2 regions of the Streptomyces sp. NPDC047853 genome follow, and region 2 is predicted to be linked to the other one. Evidence: predicted binding sites of a transcription regulator. Region 2 holds the regulator's gene; the other holds the start of a gene.
The links. Region 2 encodes HspR, which represses chaperone genes until heat shock. Its sites were predicted from a motif close to TTGAGNNNNNNNNNCTCAA; they were not measured.
Positions count from the first base shown of each region.

Region 1: lon (endopeptidase La) is a predicted target of HspR. The motif match lies at 10,831-10,849, and genes of this name have one in related genera.

Region 1 covers NZ_JBIDCI010000001.1:709,043-721,000, forward strand. Annotated here, with positions in the region: gene ACGF5T_RS03310 (Clp protease N-terminal domain-containing protein) at 1-289, shown strand, start outside; gene ACGF5T_RS03315 (helix-turn-helix transcriptional regulator) at 390-1,493, opposite strand; gene ACGF5T_RS03320 (DUF4097 family beta strand repeat-containing protein) at 1,495-2,445, opposite strand; gene ACGF5T_RS03325 (hypothetical protein) at 2,581-3,393, shown strand; gene ACGF5T_RS03330 (DUF6104 family protein) at 3,472-3,657, opposite strand; gene ACGF5T_RS03335 (multifunctional oxoglutarate decarboxylase/oxoglutarate dehydrogenase thiamine pyrophosphate-binding subunit/dihydrolipoyllysine-residue succinyltransferase subunit) at 3,837-7,661, opposite strand; gene ACGF5T_RS03340 (ATP-binding protein) at 7,943-9,067, opposite strand; gene ACGF5T_RS03345 (response regulator transcription factor) at 9,064-9,804, opposite strand; gene ACGF5T_RS03350 (spermidine synthase) at 9,927-10,625, opposite strand; gene lon (endopeptidase La) at 10,872-11,958, shown strand, end outside.
Region 2 covers NZ_JBIDCI010000002.1:216,058-228,015, forward strand. Annotated here, with positions in the region: gene ACGF5T_RS04950 (helix-turn-helix transcriptional regulator) at 1-447, shown strand, start outside; gene ACGF5T_RS04955 (LuxR C-terminal-related transcriptional regulator) at 444-1,439, shown strand; gene ACGF5T_RS04960 (helix-turn-helix transcriptional regulator) at 1,390-2,436, opposite strand; gene ACGF5T_RS04965 (response regulator transcription factor) at 2,776-3,429, shown strand; gene ACGF5T_RS04970 (hypothetical protein) at 3,572-5,737, opposite strand; gene ACGF5T_RS04975 (ABC transporter ATP-binding protein) at 5,734-6,420, opposite strand; gene ACGF5T_RS04980 (hypothetical protein) at 6,539-6,919, opposite strand; gene ACGF5T_RS04985 (substrate-binding domain-containing protein) at 7,098-8,216, opposite strand; gene ACGF5T_RS04990 (heat shock protein transcriptional repressor HspR) at 8,380-8,835, opposite strand; gene dnaJ (molecular chaperone DnaJ) at 8,841-10,037, opposite strand; gene grpE (nucleotide exchange factor GrpE) at 10,071-10,748, opposite strand; gene dnaK (molecular chaperone DnaK) at 10,745-11,958, opposite strand, start outside.

The DNA.
Region 1 (11,958 bases), on a different contig from region 2:
CCGGGTCGAGGAGACCCACGGTGTCGGCGCGATGTCCGGCCACCGCAAGGGCAGGCGGTGGTGGTCCGGGCACCGCCCCTTCGGCAAGGGGGCCAAGGAGGTGCTGGAACAGTCCCTGCGCGTCGCCCTCGCCCGGCACGACCGGCACATCGGCGACGAGCACCTCCTCCTCGCCCTCACCGTCCGTCCCGGTGTGGCCGCCGAGGTGCTCGCCGACCACGGGGTGACCCACGAGTCGCTGAGCGCGGTGCTGGGATCGGGACCTGGCGCCGGGGAGGCGTGCGCCTGAAGGTACGGGTGTGCTGTCCGGCGCGGCCGCCCGGGCACCCGCGGTGGGTGCCCGGGCGGCCGGTCGTGCCCGGGGAAGGGCCTCTGCCGGTACCGGACTCTCAGGGCTTCGGTGCCCGCAGTATCGCGCCGATGTGGGCCGCGGCCGTCGACAGGTGCCGGCGGGTGTCGCGGAGCTGGTCGGTCGTGACGCCGCGGTCGCGGGCCGCGTCGCGGATGTCGTCCCGGAAGCGGTCGAGCAGCCGGTCCAGGTCGCGAGCCGGGTCGCCGGTGGACTCCGAGGCGCTCTCGTGGGCCCAGGCCGGGGTGTAGTCGGCCGGGAAGTCCTCGGGGGTGGCGGAGTACTCGGGAGCGGACGCCTGTCCGGGAGGGGTCGAGCGCTCGGACCGGTGAGCCGTGGTCCCGGTGTCGGTGCGGCCGAAGCCCCACTCCCGGCCGAGGTCCTTCCCGAAGTCCTTGCCGAAGTCGCCGACCTCCTTGGCCAGTTCGCTCAGTCCCTCGCGCAGGCCTGTCGGCCAGTCACCGCGCGAGAAGTGGTCCTGCACCTGTTCCTGGACCCGCTGGGCGATGCGCTGCACCTCCTCCTGCGCCTGGGCCCGGGCCCGCTCCTGGGCCTCCTTGGCCTGGTGCCGGGCCCGCTGGGCCTCCTCGCGGGCGCGGCGGCTCTCGTCCTTGGCGCGGCGGGCCTGGTCCTTCCACTCCTGCTTGACGCGCCGCATCTCCTCCTTGGCCGCGCGCCAGGCCTCGTTCTCGTCGGCGTCCGCGGCACCGGCGGCGGAGCCCTCGCCGCCGTCGGACGTCGCCGAGCGGGCGCCCCGGCGGGCGGCGCCGGCCGCGGCCCGCATCTCCCGGCGCAGGTCACCCGCCGCTCCGCGGACGTCAGCGCGGATCTCGGCGGCCAGCTCGGCGACCGACTCGCGGATTTCCAGCTCCAGGTCGGCCAGCTCCCCCGCGCGGTCGGACAGCTCGGCGCGGCCGGCGTCCGTGATGGCGTACACCTTGCGGCCGCCCTCGGTGGTGTGGGTGACCAGGCCCTCGGCCTCCAGCTTGGCCAGGCGCGGGTAGACCGTGCCCGCCGACGGCGCGTACAGGCCCTGGAAGCGCTCTTCGAGGAGGCGGATCACCTCGTAGCCGTGGCGCGGGGCCTCGTCCAGGAGCTTGAGGAGGTAGAGGCGGAGGCGGCCGTGGGCGAAGACGGGGGGCATGTCAGAGCACCTTCTTGTCGGTCGTGCCGTCGGCCGGGGCGCCGGGGGCGCCGTGGTCCCGGCCGGAAGCGGAATTGTCCCCCGGGTCGTCCTGAGGGTCGCCCACGGGGGCGGTGTCCTCAGGCCCCCCGTCCCACGGGGTGTCCTCCGGTGTCGGGCGGCGCAGCAGCGCGATCGCGCCGGAGACGGTGGTGGCCTGCAGCCGGCCGTTGCCCGCGCCGAGCCGCCCGGTGATGCGCTTGGTGCCCCACTGCCCGCCCACTCGCAGGTCCTCGAAGGCGCTGGAGACCGTCCCGCTGGCCGTGTTCGCCTCGACCCGCGCGTCGGCCGGCTGCGGCAGCCGGATGGCGATCTCGCCCGAGACGCTGGTCAGCTCGATGGCGGTGGGCGAGCCCGTGGTGTCCAGGTCGACGATCATCGAGCCGCTGACCGAGTCGGCCCGGACGGAGGAACCGGCCTCGACCACCGTCAGATCACCGGAGACCGAGTGGAAGCACAGGTCGCCGGTGAGGGCCTGCGCCTCCACGCTCCCGGAGACGGTGTCCGCGCGGACCGGGCCGGCGAGGCCCACCAGCGTGGTGTCCCCGGAGACGCCCTTCACCCGGGCCCGTCCGTCGAGCCCCGAGACGACGGCCGTCGCGCTGACCACGCCCACCTCCACGCGGGTGCCGGTCGGCACCGCCAGGGAGACCACCGCGCTGCGCTGCCAGCCCTTGCTATCGAGCCACTTGAGGAAGCCCTTCCAGGGCAGATCGTCATAGGCCACCGTGAGCACGCCGTCCTGGTGGGTCACGATCAGGGGCGGGCCCTCGATCTCGGACACCTCCAGGCGGGCGGAACCCTCGTCCGTACCCACCACGTTGACCGTTCCGTGGACGAGGCGTACGTGGAGCTCGCTCACGGACTCGTCGAAGGTGAGCTTCCTGGGCTCCGCGACGGACCACTCGGACATGCGGCAGACCTCCTCGACCGAACGCGCCATATCGCGTCCTGCCAATCACGATATATCGCGGACGCTCAAAGTCAAGGCGTCCGTTCCGGTGATCTCCGAACGGCCGGGAGGGAGGCATTGCCCTACCTTGTGACCATGTCGACGCACGAGCCCGGGGCCGCCGCGGCCGCCGCCGGTGCCCTGTTGCTGTGCCGCGCCGAGCCGGGCCCCGTGGCCGCCGTCGCCCCGCTGCTGGGCGAACGCATGCCGCTGGCCCGCGCCGGTGCGGAATGGAGCGTGCTCGTTCCGGAGGGCGGGCCATGGCGGCACGGCGGCGAACCCGTCGACCGCGTGCTCACCGGCTGGGCCACCGCGCTCGCCGTGGGCGCCCCGTGGCCCGTACTCGCCCTGTGGTGGGACGCCGACCGGGCCGGTTACGCGCTCGCGTCGGGATTTCGTCGGCCCGTCGGCTACGAGTGGCTCGCGGACGGCACCCCGGTGGGCGAGGACGAGGCGATGCGCACCTTCGCGGCCCGTCTCGGCCTGGACCCGGTCCTGGACCTCGAGTCGCTGGAAGGGCTGACCCGGACCGATTCCGGGGCCGACGCCCGGAGCAGGCTGCACGGACTGCTCGCGGTCCTCACGCGCGCGGGGCTCGCCCTGCCCGCCGGCCTCGACCCCGGTGCGAGCGCGGACCGCCTCGGTGCGGTCGTCCGCGACCTGCCCGGAGCCCGGCGCACCGAGGCTCCCGGGTGGCGCCCCACCGCCGACGAGACCCCCCTCGCGCCGTGGATGCCCTGGGTGGGCGGCCCGGGTGCGCGCGCCCTGGCCCTGACGCAGATGGCGGCGGGCCTGCCGCTGGCCGCCTGGGGCCTCCGGCGTCGCAGCGGCGGCTGGACGGCGGCGGGGGCACTGCTGATGGCCCACGGCGCCCTGGGAACGGCGTACGGCCTCTCACGACGCCCCTGACGGACCGCGGCGGGTGAGCCGTTCCGTCCGCCGGGGCGGGCAGGGCGCCGTGGGGCGGGGGTGGGCGGAGCCGGCTGGTTACGCGTCCTCGTCGTCCTCGTCGTCCAGCCGCGCCAGCCACGTCGCCAGCCGCTCCACGGGCACCTCGAAGTCCGGGTTCAGGTCGACGAAGGTCCGCAGCTGCTCGGCGAGCCACTCGAAGGTGACCTCCTCCTCGCCGCGCCGCTTCGCCAGTTCCTCGATGCCGCGGTCGGTGAAGTACAACGTGTTCTCCGTCGGATGGGCCGGCCGGACCGGCCGGGTCGAACAGGGGCGGCTCCCTCGGAACCGCTGGTCCCAGGATAGGCGGTGCCCGGCACGCCGAAGGGCCCGGTCCGCGTTCCTCGGAACGCGGACCGGGCCCTCGGGGACCGCCGTCAGGGCACGTCAGGCCCGTTCGGGGATCAGGCCTCGAACACCTCGCGCACCAGCTGCTCCTGCTCGGCCTGGTGCCGCTTCGCGGAACCCACGGCCGGGGACGAGCCGTGCGGCCGCGAGATGCGGCGCAGGCGCTCGCCGTGCGGGACGTCGGCGCCGACCGCCAGGTCCAGGTGGTCGATCAGGTTGAGCGCGATGAACGGCCAGGCACCCTGGTTCGCCGGCTCCTCCTGGACCCACAGGTACTTCTCGGCGTTCGGGTACTTGGCGATCTCCGCCTGGAGCTCGGCACCCGGCAGCGGGTACAGGCGCTCGATGCGGATGATGGCCGTGTCCGTGACACCGCGCTTCTGCCGCTCGGCCTCCAGGTCGTAGTAGACCTTGCCCGCACAGAAGACGACCTTCTTGACCGCGGCCGCCTCGACCGAGTCGTCGCCGATGACCGGGCGGAACTGGCCCGTCGTGAACTCCTCCGCCTTCGAGGCCGCGGCCTTCAGGCGCAGCATCGACTTCGGGGTGAAGACGACCAGCGGCTTGTGGTGCGGGTTGTGCACCTGCCACCGCAGGAGGTGGAAGTAGTTCGACGGCAGGGTCGGCATCGCGACCGTCATGTTGTTCTGCGCGCAGAGCTGCAGGAAGCGCTCCGGGCGGGCCGAGGAGTGGTCCGGGCCCTGGCCCTCGTAGCCGTGCGGGAGCAGGAGCGTCACGCCGCTCGTCTGGTTCCACTTCTGCTCGGCCGACGAGATGAACTCGTCCACGACCGTCTGCGCGCCGTTGACGAAGTCGCCGAACTGCGCCTCCCACATCACCAGCGCGTCGGGGCGGGCCAGCGAGTAGCCGTACTCGAAGCCCATCACCGCGTACTCGGAGAGCAGCGAGTTGTAGACGTTGTACCGGGCCTGGTCCTCGGAGAGGTACAGCAGCGGCGTGAACTCGTCGCCCGTCTCCCGGTCGATGACGACCGCGTGGCGCTGGCCGAAGGTGCCGCGCTGCGAGTCCTGGCCGGTGAGGCGGACCGGCACGCCCTCCAGGAGGAGGGAGCCGACGGCGAGGGTCTCGCCCATGCCCCAGTCGATCGTGCCGTCCTCGACCATGGCCGCGCGGCGCTGCAGCTGCGGCAGCAGGCGCGGGTGGATGGTGACGTGGTCGGGGATGTTGACCTGGGACTCGGCGATCCGCTTGACCGTCTCGGCGCTGACCGCGGTGTTCACGGCGACCGGGAACTCGGCCTGCGGGTCCGAGGGCTCCACGGAGGAGGGCTGCGAGACGGCCTCGCGGACCTCGGTGAAGACCTTCTCCAGCTGCCCCTGGTAGTCCTGGAGCGCCTGCTCGGCCTCTTCCAGGGTGATGTCGCCGCGACCGATGAGGGACTCGGTGTACAGCTTGCGCACCGAGCGCTTCTTGTCGATCAGGTCGTACATCAGCGGCTGGGTGAAGGCCGGGTTGTCCGACTCGTTGTGACCGCGGCGGCGGTAGCAGATGAGGTCGATCACCACGTCCTTGTTGAACGCCTGACGGAACTCGAAGGCCAGCCGCGCGACGCGGACCACGGCCTCCGGGTCGTCGCCGTTCACGTGGAAGATCGGTGCCTCGATCATGCGGGCCACGTCGGTGGCGTACATCGAGGAGCGCGAGGACTCCGGGGCGGCGGTGAAGCCGACCTGGTTGTTGATGACGACGTGGACCGTGCCGCCGGTGCGGTAGCCGCGCAGCTGCGACATGTTCAGGGTCTCGGCCACCACGCCCTGGCCCGCGAAGGCCGCGTCGCCGTGGATCGCCACCGGCAGGACGGTGAAGTCCGTGCCGCCCTTGTTGATGATGTCCTGCTTGGCGCGCGCGACGCCCTCCAGGACCGGGTCCACCGCCTCCAGGTGCGAGGGGTTCGCGACCAGCGAGACGTTGATCTGCTCGCCGTCCAGCCCGGTGAAGGTGCCCTCGGCGCCCAGGTGGTACTTCACGTCGCCCGAGCCGTGCATCGACTTCGGGTCGAGGTTGCCCTCGAACTCGCGGAAGATCTGCGCGTACGACTTGCCGACCACGTTGGCCAGCACGTTCAGCCGGCCGCGGTGGGCCATGCCGATGACGACCTCGTCCAGGCGGGACTCGGCCGCCGAGTCGATGACCGCGTCCAGCAGCGGGATGACGGACTCGCCGCCCTCCAGGGAGAAGCGCTTCTGGCCGACGTACTTGGTCTGCAGGAAGGTCTCGAAGGCCTCCGCCGCGTTCAGCCGGCGCAGGATGCGCAGCTGCTCCTCGCGCTCCGGCTTGGTGTGCGAGCGCTCGATGCGGTCCTGGATCCACTTGCGCTGCTTCGGGTCCTGGATGTGCATGAACTCGACGCCGGTGGTGCGGCAGTACGAGTCGCGCAGCACGCCGAGGATGTCGCGCAGCTTCATCAGGGACTTGCCGGCGAAGCCGCCGACCGCGAACTCGCGCTCCAGGTCCCACAGCGTGAGCCCGTGCTCGGTGATGTCCAGGTCGGGGTGCTTGCGCTGCTGGTACTCCAGCGGGTCGGTGTCGGCCATGACGTGGCCGCGGACCCGGTAGGAGTGGATCAGCTCGAAGACGCGGGCGGCCTTGGTGACGTCGTCGTCGTGCGAGGCGTCGATGTCCTTGAGCCAGCGGACCGGCTCGTAGGGGATGCGCAGCGCCTCGAAGATCTCGTCGTAGAAGCCGTTCTCGCCGAGGAGCAGGTTGGCGACCTGGCGCAGGAACTCGCCGGAGGCGGCGCCCTGGATGACCCGGTGGTCGTAGGTCGACGTGAGCGTCATGACCTTGGAGATGCCGAGCTTGTTCAGGGTGTCCTGGGAGGTGCCCTGGAACTCCGCCGGGTAGTCCATGGAGCCGACGCCCATGATGACCGACTGGCCGGGCATCAGGCGCGGCACCGAGTGGACGGTGCCGAGGCCGCCCGGGTTGGTCAGCGAGACCGTGACGCCGGAGAAGTCGTCCATCGTCAGCTTGCCGTCGCGGGCGCGGCGGACGATGTCCTCGTAGGCCTGCCAGAACTCGAAGAAGTTCAGCGTCTCGGCCTTCTTGATCGCCGCGACGACGAGCTGGCGGTCGCCGTTGGGCTTGACCAGGTCGATGGCGAGACCGAGGTTGACGTGGGCCGGCTTGACGAGGGTCGGCTTGCCGTCCTTCTCGCCGAACGAGTGGTTCATCGCCGGCATGGCCTTGATGGCCTGCACCATCGCGTAGCCGATCAGGTGCGTGAAGGAGATCTTCCCGCCCCGGGCGCGCTTGAGGTGGTTGTTGATGACGATGCGGTTGTCGAAGAGCAGCTTCACCGGGACCGCGCGCACGGACGTGGCCGTGGGCAGCTCCAGCGACGCGTTCATGTTCTTCGCGACCGCGGCGGCCGGGCCGCGCAGCGTCACCGTCTCGGGGCCCTCGGGGCTCGCTGCGGCGTCCTTCGTGGGGGCGGCCGCCTTCGCCGCGGGCTTGGCGGCGGGCTGGGCCTGCGCGGGCTTGGCGGCCGGGGCCGCCGGAGCGGCGGCGGGCTGCGCCGCCGGCTTCGCGGCGGGGGCCGGCTGAGCCGCCGGGGCGGGGGCCTGGGCCTTGGCCGGGGCGGGAGCCTGCGCGGGGGGCGCGGGGGCGGCCTGGGGCGCGCCCGCGCTCTCGTTCGCGGTGCCGGCGGCCGGCTGGGCCGCGGCGGCTCCGGGCTTGTAGTCGGCGAAGAAGTCCCACCAGGCTCGGTCCACGGAATTCGGGTCCTGGAGGTACTGCTGATAAATCTCGTCGACGAGCCACTCATTGGCACCGAACGCGGCAGCGGGGTTCTTGCCCGCGTTTCCGGCTTGGTCGGTGTCGGTCGAGATGCTCGAGTTACTGGGGGACTGTGGCGACACGGCGAGAACCGCCCTCTTCCGCTTCACAAGATGGTGGACAGCGGGAATCAAGGCTACGCCTCCCTGACCCGGAAGGTCAGACCGGGCCCGTTCATCGTCGCGTAAGTCACATTGCAGACCGCGTTTCGGCGCTGGAAATGGCGGGAAACAAGCGAGGTTCTGATGCGTGAGGGAAGGGGAGACCCGGGCCCGGCGCCGGGACGACGCGGGCCTGTGCCTGATCACACGTGTCCGTCGGCGCGGATGCCCGTGGATCTTGGCGCTCCGCTTCGAACCCTACGTCAACTCGGCAACGAGGGCAGGCCCGGAAGAGTGATGAGAATCCGGCATCCCCGCTCGGATTCGGCCACACCGATCCGGCCGCCGTGCAGATCCACCGCCCAGCGGGCGATCGCCAGGCCGAGCCCGGTGCCGCCGTCGCTGCCCGGACCGTGCGGCCGGGAGACCGAACCCCGGTTGAACCGCTCGAAGACCCGGCGCCACTCCGAGCGCGGAATGCCGGGGCCCTCGTCGAGGACCTCGAGCTCCAGCGATTCGGGCAGGTCCCCGCGCCGCGCCTTGACCGTCACCCGGCCGTGCGGAGGGCTGTGCTTGACCGCGTTGTCGATGAGGTTGGCGACGACCTGGTGGATGCGCTCGGGGTCGGCGTGCGCGGTCAGGTCCGACGGGAAGACGTCGAGCGCCAGGTGGACGTCGGTGCGGGTGTGGCTGCCCGAGCCCGAGGCGATGCCCGCGCGCGCCGAGGCGACCATGTTGGCCTCCTTGAGCACGCCGGAGAGGTACGGCCAGACCTCGAAACGCCTCTGGCGCAGCGGTATGACGCCGTTGTCCAGGCGGGAGAGGTCCAGCAGCGTCTCCACCAGCCGGCCGAGCCGCTCCGTCTGCCCGAGGGCCGTGCGCATGGTCTCCGGGTCGGCCTCGGTCACCCCGTCGACGATGTTCTCCAGCACCGCGCGCAGCCCCGCGATCGGAGTGCGCAGCTCGTGCGAGACGTTCGCCACCAGCTCCTTGCGCTGCCGGTCCTGGGCCTCCAGGTCGTCGGCCATGCGGTTGATCGTGACGGCCAGGTCGCCCAGCTCGTCGCGGCGGTTCTCGCGCACCCGGCGCGTGTAGTCGCCGTGCGAGATCGACCGGGCCACGGCGTTCATCTCGTCCAGCGGGGCGGTGAGCGAGTGCGCCACGAACTGCGTGATCAGCAGGGTGGCGATCATCGAGAAGACCGTGATGAAGCGCAGCTCCGTCTTGGTGTGCACCGCGATCACGGAAAGGCCCGTGGTGATCAGCACCGACGTGACGACCAGCGCGCCCAGCTTGGTCTTGATCGAGAACGGGCGAACACCGCCCCAGGGATCCCCGGTGGTCCGGGGGCCGGGGCTCCTCCGTGCGGCCTCCCGTCCCCGGCTCATGGCGTCGGCGTCTCCAGCGCGTAGCCCACGCCGTGCACCGTGCGGATGCGCTCGGCGCCGATCTTGCGGCGCAGGGCCTTGATGTGGCTGTCCACGGTCCGGGTGCCGGAGGCGTCCGCCCAGTCCCACACCTCGGCCAGCAGCTGCTCGCGGGAGAGCACCGCGCGCGGGGTGTTCGCGAGGCACACCAGCAGGTCGAACTCGGTGGGGGTGAGGTGGACGTCCTCGCTGCGCACCCGCACCCGGCGCTGCGCGTGGTCGATCTCCAGTTCGCCGAGGCGCAGGATGCCGCTGCGCGGCGTGGAGGCGGCCACGACCGCCCGCTCCACCCGGCGCAGCAGCACGTGCACGCGCGCGGCCAGCTCGCGCATCGAGAACGGCTTGGTCATGTAGTCGTCGGCGCCGACGCCGAGCCCGACCAGCATGTCCGTCTCGTCGTCGCGCGCGGTGAGCATGAGCACCGGCACCGGGCGGGAGGCCTGCACGCGACGGCAGACCTCCAGGCCGTCGAAGCCGGGCAGCATGATGTCGAGGATCAGCAGGTCGGGCTGCCACGCCTCGGCCGTGTCGACGGCGGCCGGACCGTCGCCCGCCGTCTGCACCAGGAAGCCCTCGGCGCGCAGGCGGGTCGCGATGGCGTCCACGATCGTCTGGTCGTCCTCGACCACCAGCACCCGGCGCTGTGCGCCCTGGGTGGCCGTCGCCGTGCCGTTGTGGGAGGTCTGTGTCTGCTCCATCGCCCGCCCCTGAGGTGTGCTTACCGGAATCAGTGGGGTGATCCCTCGTCTGCGCATGACTGCGATTGACGCTTGAATGACCGCGTCAGGTCAGCAGCGTACGGGGAGTCACCGCGCCTTTGCTATCCAGGCCCGACGCCGAGGTGGACGACGTCCGGAACGCCCCGGGCAACGGGGATCTCTTCGGTACGCACCTGCTGGAACCCGGCATTACGCAAGGTTTCTTCGAATTCCGGAGAGGGCTGCGCGGACCACACGGCAAGCACCCCGCCGGGTCTCAACACCCGTGCGCATCCCGCCAGTCCGGCCCCCGAGTAGAGCCCGCCGTTGCCCTCGGTGACGGTCCAGTCGGGGCCGTTGTCGATGTCCAGGCACAGCGCGTCGTACGTGGCGGAAGTCTCATTGACGTGATCGATCAGATCCGCCTCGACGATCTCCGTGCGGGGGTCGGCGAGCGCCTCGGCGGACATCCCGGCCAGCGGTCCGCCGCGGTGCCAGTCGATGACGGCGCGCTCCCGTTCGACGACCGCGATACGGCCCCAGCGCGGGTCGGCCGCCGCGTGTGCGAGCGAGAAGCCGACGCCGAGGCCGCCGATGAGCAGGTGCGGCGCGGACCGCCCGCCGGAGGCGGTGAGCGCGTCGGCCGCCGCGTCGACCAGCCGCCGCTCGGAGCGTCCGTCGGAGGTGTCCATGAGGAAGCAGCCGTTCGCGATGATCTGGAGCAGCGTGCCGTGCCGGCGCAGGACCACCTCGCCGTGCGGGCCCTCGCGACGGTCCAGCACTTCGGGGAGGTCGTGGGGATCGTGGGAAGTGAGGGGCATCGGCCCATCCTGGCAGGGAGGAATGCCGCGGGTCCCCGCCTTGCTCTCACTCGGGCGGGCCGCGTGTCCGGCCGGGCCCGGACCGGACGCCCGACGGTCCCCGCCCCGGACGCACCGACCGGCTCCGCCCGGCCGCCCGACCGGCTCCGCGGCTTGATCGCTCAGAGCGAACACGCCTCGGGGAACAATGCGGGACTCCCTTTCATTGAGTCGATGTAACTCAACTTGACTGCCGAAGGGGAGATCATGGCTGCTGAGTCCGCCGCCTTCACACCGCTCACCCTGCCCGTGCTGCCGCTCGACGACGAAGTGGTCCTGCCCGGCATGGTCGTCCCCCTGGACCTGAGCGACGCCGAGGTGCGGGCCGCGGTGGAGGCCGCCCAGGCCGCCGCCAGGTCCGAACCCGGCAAGCCCCGTGTCCTGCTCGTCCCCCGCGTCGACGGCACCTACGCGAAGACCGGTGTCCTCGGCACGGTCGAGCAGGTCGGCCGGCTCGCCGACGGCGACCCGGGCGCGCTGGTCCGCGGCCGGAGCCGGGTGCGGATCGGCGCCGGCACCACCGGGCCCGGCGCCGCGCTGTGGGTGGAGGGGACGCGCGTCGACGAGACCGTGCCCGACCCGCTGCCGGGCCAGGTCGCCGAACTGGCGAAGGAGTACAAGGCCCTCGCCACCGCCTGGCTGCGCAAGCGCGGCGCCTGGCAGGTCGTGGACCGGGTCCAGGCCATCGACGACGTGTCCGCGCTCGCCGACAACTCCGGCTACTCGCCCTTCCTCACCACCGAGCAGAAGGTCGAGCTGCTGGAGACCACCGACCCGGTCGCCCGCCTCAGGCTCGCCACCCAGCAGCTGCGCGACCACCTCGCCGAGCAGGACGTCGCCGAGACCATCGCCAAGGACGTCCAGGAGGGCGTCGACAAGCAGCAGCGGGAGTTCCTGCTGCGCCGCCAGCTCGAGGCCGTGCGCAAGGAGCTGCGGGAGCTGAACGGCGACGGCAAGGACCCCGCCGAGGAGTCCGACGACTACCGCGCCCGGGTCGAGGCCGCCGACCTGCCCGAGAAGGTCCGCGAGGCGGCCCTCAAGGAGGTCGACAAGCTGGAGCGCTCCTCCGACCAGTCCCCGGAGGGCTCCTGGATCCGTACCTGGCTCGACACGGTCCTGGAGATGCCGTGGAACGAGCGCACCGAGGACGCCTACGACATCCAGGGCGCCCGCGGCGTGCTGGACGCCGAGCACGCGGGGCTGGACGACGTCAAGGACCGCATCACCGAGTACCTGGCGGTGCGCAAGCGGCGCGGCGACCGGGGCCTGGGCGTCGTGGGCGGCCGGCGTGGTG
Region 2 (11,958 bases):
AGCGAGGGCAAGGTCGAATACCGCACCATCGACGAACTCGTGGAACGCCTCATCATCTGCGACGAGTCCGTGGCCTTCATCCCCGTCCGCGACGACCGACAGGTTGCTCTGGAACTCCGTCACCCGGGCCTCGTCCGGTACCTGATCAGGGTCTTCGAGTTCATCTGGAGCCGAGCCGTCCCGCTCACGGCGGGCGCTCCCTACGAGACGGCGCCCGACGGCATCACCGACATCCAGCACTCCATCGCGAAGCTCCTCGTCGAGGGCCACGTCGACGAGGCCATCGCCCGCCGCCTCGGCATGAACGTTCGCACCTGCCGGGCCCACATCGCCAAATTGGCCCTGGCCCTGGGCAGCGGCAGCCGTGCCCAACTCGGCTATCTCATAGCCCAGTCGGGGATCCTGGAGCAGGGGCCCCCGAGCGTGGGAGCGGAGCACCGCTCATGAGGGACGAGACGCACCAGCACGATGGTGAGGAGCTGTGCGGGGCAGGTCTCGAGCTCTACTCGCGGGCGCTGCGTGAGGGTCATGTGTCCAGTGTCGCGACCACAACGGCACCCTGCCTCATCGACATCGGGCTCCTGCACCCGGCCGTGGACGACCTGAACCGGCTGGAGCCCGTCTCACCGACGGTCGCCCTCCAGCGGCTGCTGCGCGCCTCGGAGGACCGCATTGCCGACGAGAGGCGACGCTGCCAGCGCATCGCCGACACCTTCGAGTCCCTCATGCGCGTCGGCGCACACAGCGCGGCGAACGAGGAGACCCCGACGCTGCGAATCCTCGGCAGCAAGGAGCGGACGGGTCGGGCCATCGAGGAGGCCATGGACGAGGGCCGGCAAGAGCTGCTCGCGATCCAGCCCCACGACCCGAGCGTCACCCAGCGCCCGCACATCCTCGAAGGGGCCATGAGACGGGACCAGGCCTTCCTCGACCAAGGCGCCCGCATCCGCGTGCTCTATCAGCACACCGTTCGTCACGCTCCATACACGCGCGCCCGCTACGAGCAACTGACCGGCGACGTGGAAGCCCGCAGCCTCGACGAGATCACCGAGCGCCTGATCGTCGTCGACCGCGCCGTCGCCTTCATCCCCGCCAGCGCCGACCGCGCCCTCGCCCTCGAAGTCCGCCACCCCGCCCTGATCGCCTACTTCGTCAACACCTTCGACCGCCTCTGGCGCCTCGCCACCCCCATGCACCCCCAGGCCGTGCAGCCACCGACGCTCAACGGCATCACCCCCCGCCAACGCGCCATAGCGACCCTCCTCGTCGAAGGCCACACCGACGCCGACATCGCCGACCGCCTCGGCATGAACGTCCGCACCGCACGCGTCCACATCGCCAAGCTCGCCGCGACCCTGGGCAGCGACAGCCGAGCCCAGCTCGGCTACCTCATCGGGCGGTCGGGGATCCTCGACCAGGAGCCTGATCAGGCAGGCTGATCACGGCCGGCAGGGGCGGGGAGCCGTCCAGGCCCGCCTGGGCGATGCGCACCCCCAACTGCGTGCGGCTGGTCGCGCCCAGGGTCTCCGACAGGCGGGCGATGTGGGCGCGGGCCGTGCGGACGCTTATGCCGAGCCGTTCCGCGATCACCGCGTCCTGGTGGCCCTCCGCCAGCAGGGCGGCGATGGACTGCTCGCGGTGGGAGATGCCCTCGATGCCGGTGTCGGGGAGCGGGGCGGTGAGGGGGATCGCGAGGCGCCACAGGCGCTCGAAGACCGTGACCAGGTAGGCGATCAGGGCCGGGTGGCGCAGTTCCAGGGCCACCGTGCGGTCGGTGTTGGCGGGGATGAAGGCGACCGTGCGGTCGAAGAGGATGAGCCGGTCGATGACCTCGTCCAGCGTGCGGGCCTCCACCGCGTCCCCCATCAGCTCCAGGTAGGTGAGCAGACCCTGTCCGTGCCGGGCGACGTGGGTGTACAGGTCCCGCATCCGCACCCCGCGCCCGCGCAGCGCCAGCGCCCGGTGCAGCCCCTCCGACAGCTCGTGTTCGCGCCGGATGCCACCGGGCTGGACGGTGAGCACCTCCGTCGTGCAGGCCTGCGTCGCCTCGTCCATGGCGGCCTGGATGCGGGACAGGCCGTCCAGGACGCGGATCGCCGTGCCCTCCGTGCCGGCCGGGGTCTGGAGCTGGCGGCCCAGCCCCGCGTACCACTCGAAGGCCTCCACCGCCGAACCCACCCGCCGCTGACTCGCGCTGACCTCGTCGTGGACCCCGCGCAGCAGCCGGGTCATGACCTCCTGCGGGGAGGTCGGCACCAGCCAGTCCATGTCGTCGGGGTCGGGGTGCAGCAGGGCCAGTTCGAGGAGGCAGGGGACCGGCTCGGCGTCCCGACGGGGCACCCTGCCGCGTCGTACGGCCCGGGAGTACAGGCGATCCCCGGCCGCGCACAGCCGGTCGGCACCGTGTGGATGCTCCTGAGCCCCGTGCCCGGCCATCGCCCATCCCACCCCCGGTTCCGGCACTTTCCGCAGCGCAACTATGCGCGGCCCGGACCGGGTCCGCAACACGGCTCCTCCACTACCGACAGCAGGAATGCACCGGATTCAGCGCTTACGCGCACCCCTCACTTCCCCTCGTTGCAACAAGCTGGAGGTGTCGGAGGGATGTACGCAGCGTGCATGCTGGGTAACGGCGGGACCTGACCGACCCGTCTGCTGCATTCAGGGCGGCAAGGGGGGACGAAGATCGTGATACGTGTGGGAATCCTCGGCCGTGAGCCGCTTGAACGGGCCGGTGTCAGGCGCGTGCTGGAGGACGACGGCAGGATCCGTATCGTGGACGAGGCCTCGGAGACGGCGTCACCCATGGTGCGGACGACCCGCCTGGATGTGCTGGTCAGCAGCCACCGCGACGCGGACGAGGCGCTCGAAGTCCTCCGGTTGGCGAATACGGCCGCGCCGACAGCGGCGGATGCCCCGAGGCCGACTCCGGTGCACGTCGTACTGGTCGACCACTTGTCGGAGCACGCCACGCGCACGCTGCTGTCCCACGGAGCCCGTGGGATCCTGCTGCGCGGCAACTCCGTGTGGCACCTGCCCTGGGCGGTACGGGCGGCAGCCGCAGGCACGATCGCGCTCGCGCCCGTAGCCGCCCGCTTCCTGGTCGATCAATACGTACGGCCGGGCCGTACGGCCGAAGCGGTGGCCACCGCGCGCACCCTGCTGGCGAAGCTCAGCTCTCGGGAGCGGGAGATCGTGCACCTACTGGCGGACGGAGCCTCGAACCCGGCCATGGCCGAGATGCTGGGAATCAGTGCTCACACGGTCAAGGACCACATCCGTGCGGTGTACTCCAAGCTCGGTGTCGACAACCGCGTCCAGGCTTCCCGGATCGTGTGGCAGGCACAGGTGCCCACACAGCCGACGAGCACACAGGCTCGGGGCCTCAGCGCGTACGACGGTGCGGGTGCGCCCACGGTGACACCTTGAGGCCTGTCAGGGACGGGGACCGTGCGTCGCGGAGAGGCCCGGGGTGCGGACCGTCACCTGTCCGCACCCCGGGCCCGGGCATGCCGTGGTCCCCGTCCCGAGCGGCGCCGTACTCCGGTCGGTGACCGCGGGACGCCTCGCGTCAGTCGTTGCGCGGACGCCACACCCGGCCGGCCGCGGACGCCGTACGCGCACCCCACCAGGCCATCACCGCGGCGCACGCCAGCCCGGCCGCGCCCACCGCCGACAGTGCGGACAGCCGGTCCGCGGAGTCGGCCATCAAGGGCGTCGTCACGTACCAGGTCACGGCGACGGCCGCGCACACCGCGAAGGCGGTGGGCGCCAGGAGGGACCAGACGGACACCGCGTAGTACACACGGCCGTTACCGCTCAGCACCGAGACCGGACCCAGTTCGCGGCCCGCCCGGACGAACTGGGCCACCGAGCCGATCCCGGCCACGACCACGATCACCAGCACGCCCGCCACCGACAGCAGTTCCAGCCACCGCTGAGCCGCTATGCCCTCGCCACTGCCACCGAAGGTGCCGGCCATCGCGAAGACCTGCACGGTCGTCGCCATCGCCACGTGCGCGTTGGCGGCTCGGTGCACCCGCGACAGCGCCAGTTGCCGCCCGTCGGCCGCCAGCACCACCAGGGCCGCTTCGTCGTCCCTGCGCACGGTCTCGGTGACGTTGCCCGTACGGGCGTACAAACGTGCCCCGACCGACCGCTCCAGTTCCACCGCCCGAGCCAGACCGGCATGCCGAGTGCGCAGTTCCACCGGACCCGCGTCCGGGCACTCCACGCCCAGGTCTCGCCATACCGGACAGCTCGCGACGAGGTCGGTGCGCCCCGACCGGGAGTCCTTCGTCACGGCCAGGGCGCGCACGCCCGCCCCGAGGTCCCGTTCGAAGGAGGCCACGTCGGCAGTGTCGGTCGACAGCGTCGTCGACACCCGCAGCACGCTGGTGCCGAGGTGTTCCTCCACGGCGTGCACCCGGTCGCTCATATCGGTGAACAGGCTGATCGCGATCTGTCCCTGAGCTGCCAGACCGACCGCGACGACCACCGCTGCCACCAGGCGCGCGACCGGGCGCGCCCCCACGGCCAGCCGTCGGCCCGCGACCAGCATGCCCACCCGGCCGCGCGCGGCTCCGCACCTGGCCAGCACGGGACCGGCCGCGGACACCACCGCCCCGGCCACACCGGGCAGCAGCGCGAGGGTGATCACGCTACCGACCGCCAGGACCGGCAGACGCAGGTCGTAGGGGGCCAGGTCGGTCCCCCGCACCGTGCCGAAGAGGGCGACCGGGAACAGCCACAGCATCCACTCACGGCGCCGTTTCGCGGCCACGGGCCGGGTCGAGGTGCCGGGCCGGGACCGCGGCTGGAGCAGCACGACAGCCGCCAGTACGGCGAGCGGCACGCCCAGCGCGGCGCCCATGAGGACGGGAAGGGCGGCCCGGGCGTCGGGGACGTACAGCACGAAGTCGACGACGGGCAAGGACACGTCGGTGAGGAGTACGGGTGCGACAGCCACGAGCGCCGTGGCCGCGCCGAGTGCAATGGGCAGGCACGCCTCGCCCACCGTGAACCAGGCCCGGGCCGTACCGGAGGCGCCCAGCGCGGTCAGGATCGCGGTCCGGCGGTCCCGGGCCGCGGCGCCGACCCGGGCGGCGATCACGACGAACAGACCGGCCGGAAGACCCACCAGCGCCAGGAAGGCCCAGTAGAACTCCTTCGAGCCGAAGTTGTACATGTGCTCCCCGAGCGAGGGTGTCCAGGAGACACCGAATCCGGACGCCCTGGTCATCGCGTCCGGATCCAGGCGCTCGGCCGTCGGCCGTACGTAGGCGAAGTATTCGCTCGGCGACTCCAGCCCCTCCGGCGCGATGGTCCCCACCGTCTGCCCGTACTCGGCCCGCATTTCAGGCCCGACGGCCTTCAGCGCAGGGGAGAGCACGGCCTCGCCGGGTTTCGGCCACCGGCTCAGGCCGGGCGGCAGGGGCGCGTCGGAGGTGAGGGGCTCGACGTAGACCACGTCGTACTGGCGGCCGTCGACGTTCGCCAGTGTCGCCCGCCACAGCAGGCTGGCGGACCCGGGGGCGGCGGCCTGCGGCCAGCGAGCCTGGCTGCGCTCCGCACGGCCGTCGAAGGAGGAGGCCGCGAGGAGGAATCCGCAGACGGCGAGGACCGACACGGTGGTCGCCGCGAACAGGGCGAAGTACCGGATACGGCCTGCCTCGGCCGCCCGGGACGCCGCCCGCCCCATGCGCAGCAGCCGCCATCGCAGGCCGCCGCCGTTCACCGCGACTCCTCGGCCTGGACCAGTCGTCCCTCATGTAAATGCAGCCGCACGTCGGCGCGCCCGGCCACCATCGGATCGTGGGTCACCACCACCAGGGCGCACCCGTGTTCCCGAGGGGTGCTGAACAGCAGGTCGGCCACGGCTTCCCGTTGCTCGCCGTCCAACGCTCCGGTCGGCTCGTCCGCCAGCAGCAGTTCGGGGGTGTTCACCAGAGCACGGCCCACGGCGACACGCTGCCGCTCCCCACCCGACAGGTCCTGTGTGGCCGTGGCCCCGGGCACCCCGAGGCGGGTGAGCAGCGACTCGGCGCGGAGACGGGCCTCGGTGACCGCCTCGCCGGCCAGCAGACTCGCGATCATCACATTCTCCACCGGGGTCAGTTCCGGGAGAAGCTCGCCGAACTGGAAGACCATGCCGACGTGCCGCCGCCGGTGGGCGGCGAGCGCCCTCGCGGACAGCCGGGTCACGTCCCGTCCGACGATCTCGACGCGCCCCGACTGAGGGCGGATCAGCCCCATGACACACATCAGCAGGGTGGACTTACCGCTTCCGGACGGACCCATCACGGAGACGGACCGGCCCGCCGGCACGGTGAGACCGGCGCCGGTGAGCAGGCTTCGGCCGGACACGCCGTAGACCACCTCGCTCAGCCGCAGAACGGGTGGGGCAGGGGTTGCGGACACGCGGAGCTCCCTTGGTCGGGGGATCACTCGATGGGGGCGGCACCGACAACGCAGGTCTGACCGAGAGGCCGGTCGGCCTCTCGGTCAGGCTGCGGTCGTACTGGGCGGGCGGAACCCGTCAGTTGGAGTACCAGTTGGTGTGCCAGTCCGGCAGGTTGTTGCGTGAGACCGTGCCGCGGGCCTTGAAGATCTCGGAGGCCCTACTGCTCTCGACGGTGCCCTTGTTGCCGTCGTTGTCGGACGGGCCGTTCGGCCCGCCCTTGTTCCAGAGGTTCAGTTTGGTGCCCGAGTGGGCCACGCGGTAGTACTCCGCCTTCACCCAGTGACTGGATCCCGTGTCCTTGATGTTCATGATCGAGCGGTTGCCCTCGGTCCAGAACAGGAGCTCGCCGCTGTAGGAGTGCGGGCCGATCTCGTACGCGAAGGCGGGCGTCGCCGTGCTCAGGGCCAGGGCGGCGATGGCCCCGACCCCCAGCCGTCGTGCGATTCTGACGTTCACCGAACAGGGTCCCCTCGTCCGACGGAGTCCCCGGACCGCAGTGGGCGGCCGGGACGGAACCGCACGAAGCGAGCGATGCGGTTCCTTGCGACTCCCAGCCTGCTTCGTGACGATCAGCGGGATAATCCACCTGTCGGGGGGGATTCGAGGGGGCCCACCCCGAAGGGGGGAAGCCGGACTACTTCAGCCCCATCTCCGCGCAAGCCGCCTCGTACTTGGCCGTGCAGATGTCGGAGACCTTGTAGAAGCCGTCCGCGATGATGGTCCCCTTGATGTTGGCCTGGGTGAGGGCGACGACGGGGACGAGCTGGGCGGGGATGCCCTTGTGGGTGGGGCTGTCGACCTTCTCGCGGGCGAGCGCGTCGAACTGGATGTCCCGGCCCTGGACCCGCGCCACGGCCATCTCCGCGGCGTTCTCCGCCTCCTGCGGGTAGGACTTGTACACGCTCATGTACTGCTCGCCGGTGACGATCCGCTGCACCGCGGCGAGTTCCGCGTCCTGGCCGGTGACCGGAGGCAGGTCGGTGACGCCCGCGGCCTCCAGGGACTTGATGATGCCGCCGGCCATGCCGTCGTTGGCGGAGTAGACGGCGGCGATGTTGTCCTTGCCGATCTTCTGGATCGCCTCGGTCATGTTCGCCTCGGCGTTCTCCGGCTTCCAGTCCGCGGTGTCGAAGGACTGGGCGATCGTCACCTTGCCGTTCAGCTCGGACATCGCGCCCGCCTTGAACTGCTTGGCGTTCGGGTCGGTGGGCGAGCCGTTCACCATGACGACCTTGGCGGAGCTGTCCGCGTTGTCGCCGAGCGCCTCCACGAGGGAGCGGCCCTGGACCTCGCCGACCAGCTCGTTGTCGAAGGAGATGTACGCGTCGATCGGGCCCTCGGCCAGGCGGTCGTAGGCGATGACCGGGATGCCGGCGTCCTTGGCCTTCTGGACGCCCTCCCCGGCGGCCTTCGCGTCGACCGCGTCCAGGACGATCACGTCGACCTGCTCGTCGATCATCTGCTGCATCTGGTCGGCCTGCTTCGACGCGCTCGCCTCGGCGTTGGCGTACTTGACGGTGCCCTGGTCGCGCGTGAGTTCGGCGACCTTCGCCTTGAAGTAGGGGTAGTCGAAGAGGTCGTAGCGCGTGTTCGCCTTCTCCGGGAGCAGCAGGCCCACGGTGATGTCGTCGCCCTTGGTCGGGCTCGCCTTGTCGCTGCTCTCCGACGCGCCCAGCACCCCGCAGGCGGCCATCGAGAGGGTCATCATGGACGCTGCCACGGATATGGCGATACGACGGGCACGGCTGTTCACTGCGCTTACCTTCCGACACACGGGTGTTGTGGTGACCCAGGTGAAGGAAGCCAACGCTGTCTTCACGAAATCGTCAAGAAGTACTGGACCAATGAGACAGCAACGTTGCGAACAGGCCCGGAGGCCGCTCGACCACCGGGCCCTCACCGCCTGCGCGAGCCGGTCAGTCCGGGGACTGTCCGTGCCGCTTGGGCCGCCACACCACCAGGGCGCTGGTCTGCTGGACCTCCTGGTAGGGGACCAGGTCACGGCGGTACGACGCGTGCACCGCCGCCTCGCGCTGGCGCATCGCCGTGGCCGCGCCCTCCAGGGCGTCCTGCATCTCGGCCATGCGGGCCTGGAGCGCGGCGACCTGGTTCTCCAGTTCGATGATGCGCTTGATTCCGGCCAGGTTGATGCCCTCGTCCTGCGACAACTGCTGCACCTGGCGGAGCAGTTCGATGTCGCGGGCCGAGTAGCGCCGCCCGCGCCCGGCCGTGCGGTCCGGGGAGACCAGGCCGAGGCGGTCGTACTGACGCAGGGTCTGCGGGTGCAGACCGGAGAGCTGGGCCGCCACCGAGATGACGTAGACCGGGGTGTCCTCGGTCAGTTCATACGGATTGCGTCGACGACCGTCCATTCCCGTCAAGCTCCCTTCGCGGCCTGGAACAGCTCCGCCCGCGGATCCTCCTCCGCGGTCGCCTCGCGATACGCCTCGAGCGCGTCACGAGCCTTCCCCGTCAGGTCCTTCGGAACACTCACCTCCACGGTGACCAGAAGGTCACCGCGGGTGCCGTCCTTGCGGACCGCGCCCTTGCCCCGGGCGCGCATGGTGCGCCCGTTGGGGGTGCCCTCCGGCAGCTTCAGCGTGACCGGCGGCCCGCCCAGGGTCGGGACGCGGACCTCACCGCCGAGGGCCGCCTCGGCGTACGTCACCGGGACGGTGACCGTGAGGTTGTCGCCCCTGCGGCCGAAGACGGGGTGGTCCTTGACGTGCACGACCACGTACAGGTCGCCCGCCGGTCCGCCCCGCTCACCCGGTGTGCCCTTGCCGCGCAGCCGGATGCGCTGCCCGTCGGAGACCCCGGCCGGGATGCGGACCTGCATGGTCCGGGAGGACTTGGCCCGCCCGGAGCCCTTGCAGACGTCGCAGGGGTCCTCCGCGATCAGGCCGCGGCCCTTGCAGTCGGGGCACGGGTCGGTCAGCGAGAAGCCGCCGCCCGAACCCCGGGCGACCTGCCCGGTGCCGACGCAGGTCGGGCACACGCGCGGTGTGCCGTTCTTGTCGCCGGTCCCCGAACAGGCCTTGCAGGGTGCCTGCGACGACATCCGCAGCGGGACCGTCGCGCCCTCGATGGCCTCGGTGAAGCTGAGGGTGACCTCGGACTCGATGTCCTGGCCGCGGCGCGGCTGGGTCCGCGTGCCGGTGCCGGGGCCGCCGGCACCGGTGCGGTTGAACAGCCCGCCGAAGACGTCGCCCAGGCCGCCGCCGAAGCCGCCGGCGCCCTGGCCCCCGCCCTGGGCGCCGCCTCCGAAGAGGTCGCCCAGGTCGAAGTTGAAGGTGCCGCCGCCGCCCGCGCCCGGCCCCGGGCGGAAACCGCCGTTGCCGAAGAGGGCGCGGGCCTCGTCATACTCCTTGCGCTTCTTGGGGTCACCGAGGATGTCGTTGGCCTCGGAGATCTCCTTGAAGCGCTCCTCCGCCTTGACGTTTCCCTTGTTGGCGTCCGGGTGGAACTCGCGGGCGAGCTTCCGGTACGCCTTCTTGATCTCGGCCTCGGTGGCGTCCTTGGGGACGCCGAGGACCTTGTAGTAGTCCTTCTCGATGAAGTCCTTGGTGCTCATCCCCGACGTCCCTCCTTCCTCGTCGTCTCAAGCTCAGCCCTCGTCCGGGCCACCGCTCTCCTTGTTCTCCACGGCGTCGGAGCCTTCCTTCGCCTCGGTGCTCTCCTCGGCCGGCTTGACCGTCTGCGCACCCGGCTGCGGCTCGGCCACGGCCACCCGCGCGGGGCGGATGGTGCGCTCGCCGATCCGGTACCCGGGCTGCAGGATCGCCACGCAGGTCGTCTCGGTGACGTCCGGTGCGTAGGAGTGCATCAGGGCTTCGTGGATCGTCGGGTCGAAGGGCTCGCCCTCCTTGCCGAACTGCTGGAGGCCGAGCTTGGCCACCGTGGTCTCCAGCGACTCCGCGACGGACTTGAAGCCGCCGACCAGTTCGCCGTGTTCCCGGGCGCGACCGATGTCGTCGAGCACGGGAAGCAGCTCGGACAGGAGGTTCGCGACGGCGACCTCCTTGACCGCGACGCGGTCCCGCTCCACCCGGCGGCGGTAGTTCTGGTACTCGGCCTGGAGGCGCTGGAGGTCCGCCGTGCGCTCGTTGAGCGCGGTGCGCACCTGGTCCAGCTGGGCCACCAGGCCCGCGTTCTCGCTCGCGTCCCCGGCCGGGGCCGCGGCCTCCTCCGAAGAGGGGGCGGCGGCCTTCGGCTCGGCGTCGTCAGGGCTGGCGCCGGAGGGGACGTCGGGCTTCTCCTCGAAGCCCGGGGTCTCCTCCGTCACGCGGCACCGTCCTTGCGCTCGTCGTCCACGATCTCGGCGTCGACGACGTCGTCGTCCCCGCCCTTGTCACCGGCCTGGGCGCCCTCGCCGGGAGCCTCGCCACCGGCGGCCTGCGCGCCCTGGGCGTCGGCGTACATCGCCTGGCCCAGCTTCTGCGAGACGGCGGCGACCTTCTCGGTGGCGGTGCGGATCTCGGCGGTGTCCTCGCCCTTGAGCTTCTCCTTCAGCTCGGCGACGGCGCCCTCGACCTCGGTCTTGATCTCGCCGGGGACCTTGTCCTCGTTGTCCTTGAGGAACTTCTCCGTCTGGTAGACGAGCTGCTCGCCCTGGTTGCGGGACTCGGCGGCCTCGCGGCGGGCGTGGTCCTCCTCCGCGTACTTCTCGGCCTCCTGGCGCATCCGGTCGACCTCGTCCTTCGGCAGCGAGGAGCCGCCGGTGACGGTCATCTTCTGCTCCTTGCCCGTGCCCAGGTCCTTCGCGGTCACGTGCATGATGCCGTTGGCGTCGATGTCGAAGGCGACCTCGATCTGCGGGACGCCGCGGGGCGCCGGGGGCAGACCGGTCAGCTCGAACATCCCGAGCTTCTTGTTGTACGCCGCGATCTCGCGCTCGCCCTGGTAGACCTGGATCTGCACGGAGGGCTGGTTGTCCTCGGCGGTGGTGAAGATCTCCGAACGCTTCGTCGGGATCGTCGTGTTCCGCTCGATCAGCTTGGTCATGATGCCGCCCTTGGTCTCGATGCCGAGGGACAGCGGGGTGACGTCGAGGAGCAGGACGTCCTTGACCTCGCCCTTGAGGACACCGGCCTGCAGGGCGGCGCCGATGGCGACGACCTCGTCCGGGTTGACGCCCTTGTTGGCGTCCTTGCCGCCGGTCAGCTCCTTGACGAGCTCGGCGACGGCGGGCATGCGGGTGGAGCCACCGACGAGAACGACGTGGTCGATCTCGGACAGCTGGATGCCGGCGTCCTTGATGACGTTGTGGAACGGCGTCTTGCAGCGCTCCAGCAGGTCGGCCGTCAGCTGCTGGAACTGAGCGCGCGTGAGCTTCTCGTCCAGGTGCAGCGGGCCCTCGGCGGACGCCGTGATGTAGGGGAGGTTGATCGAGGTCTCGGTGGACGAGGACAGCTCGATCTTCGCCTTCTCGGCGGCCTCGCGCAGGCGCTGGAGCGCCATCTTGTCCTTGGAGAGGTCCACGCCGTGGCCGGACT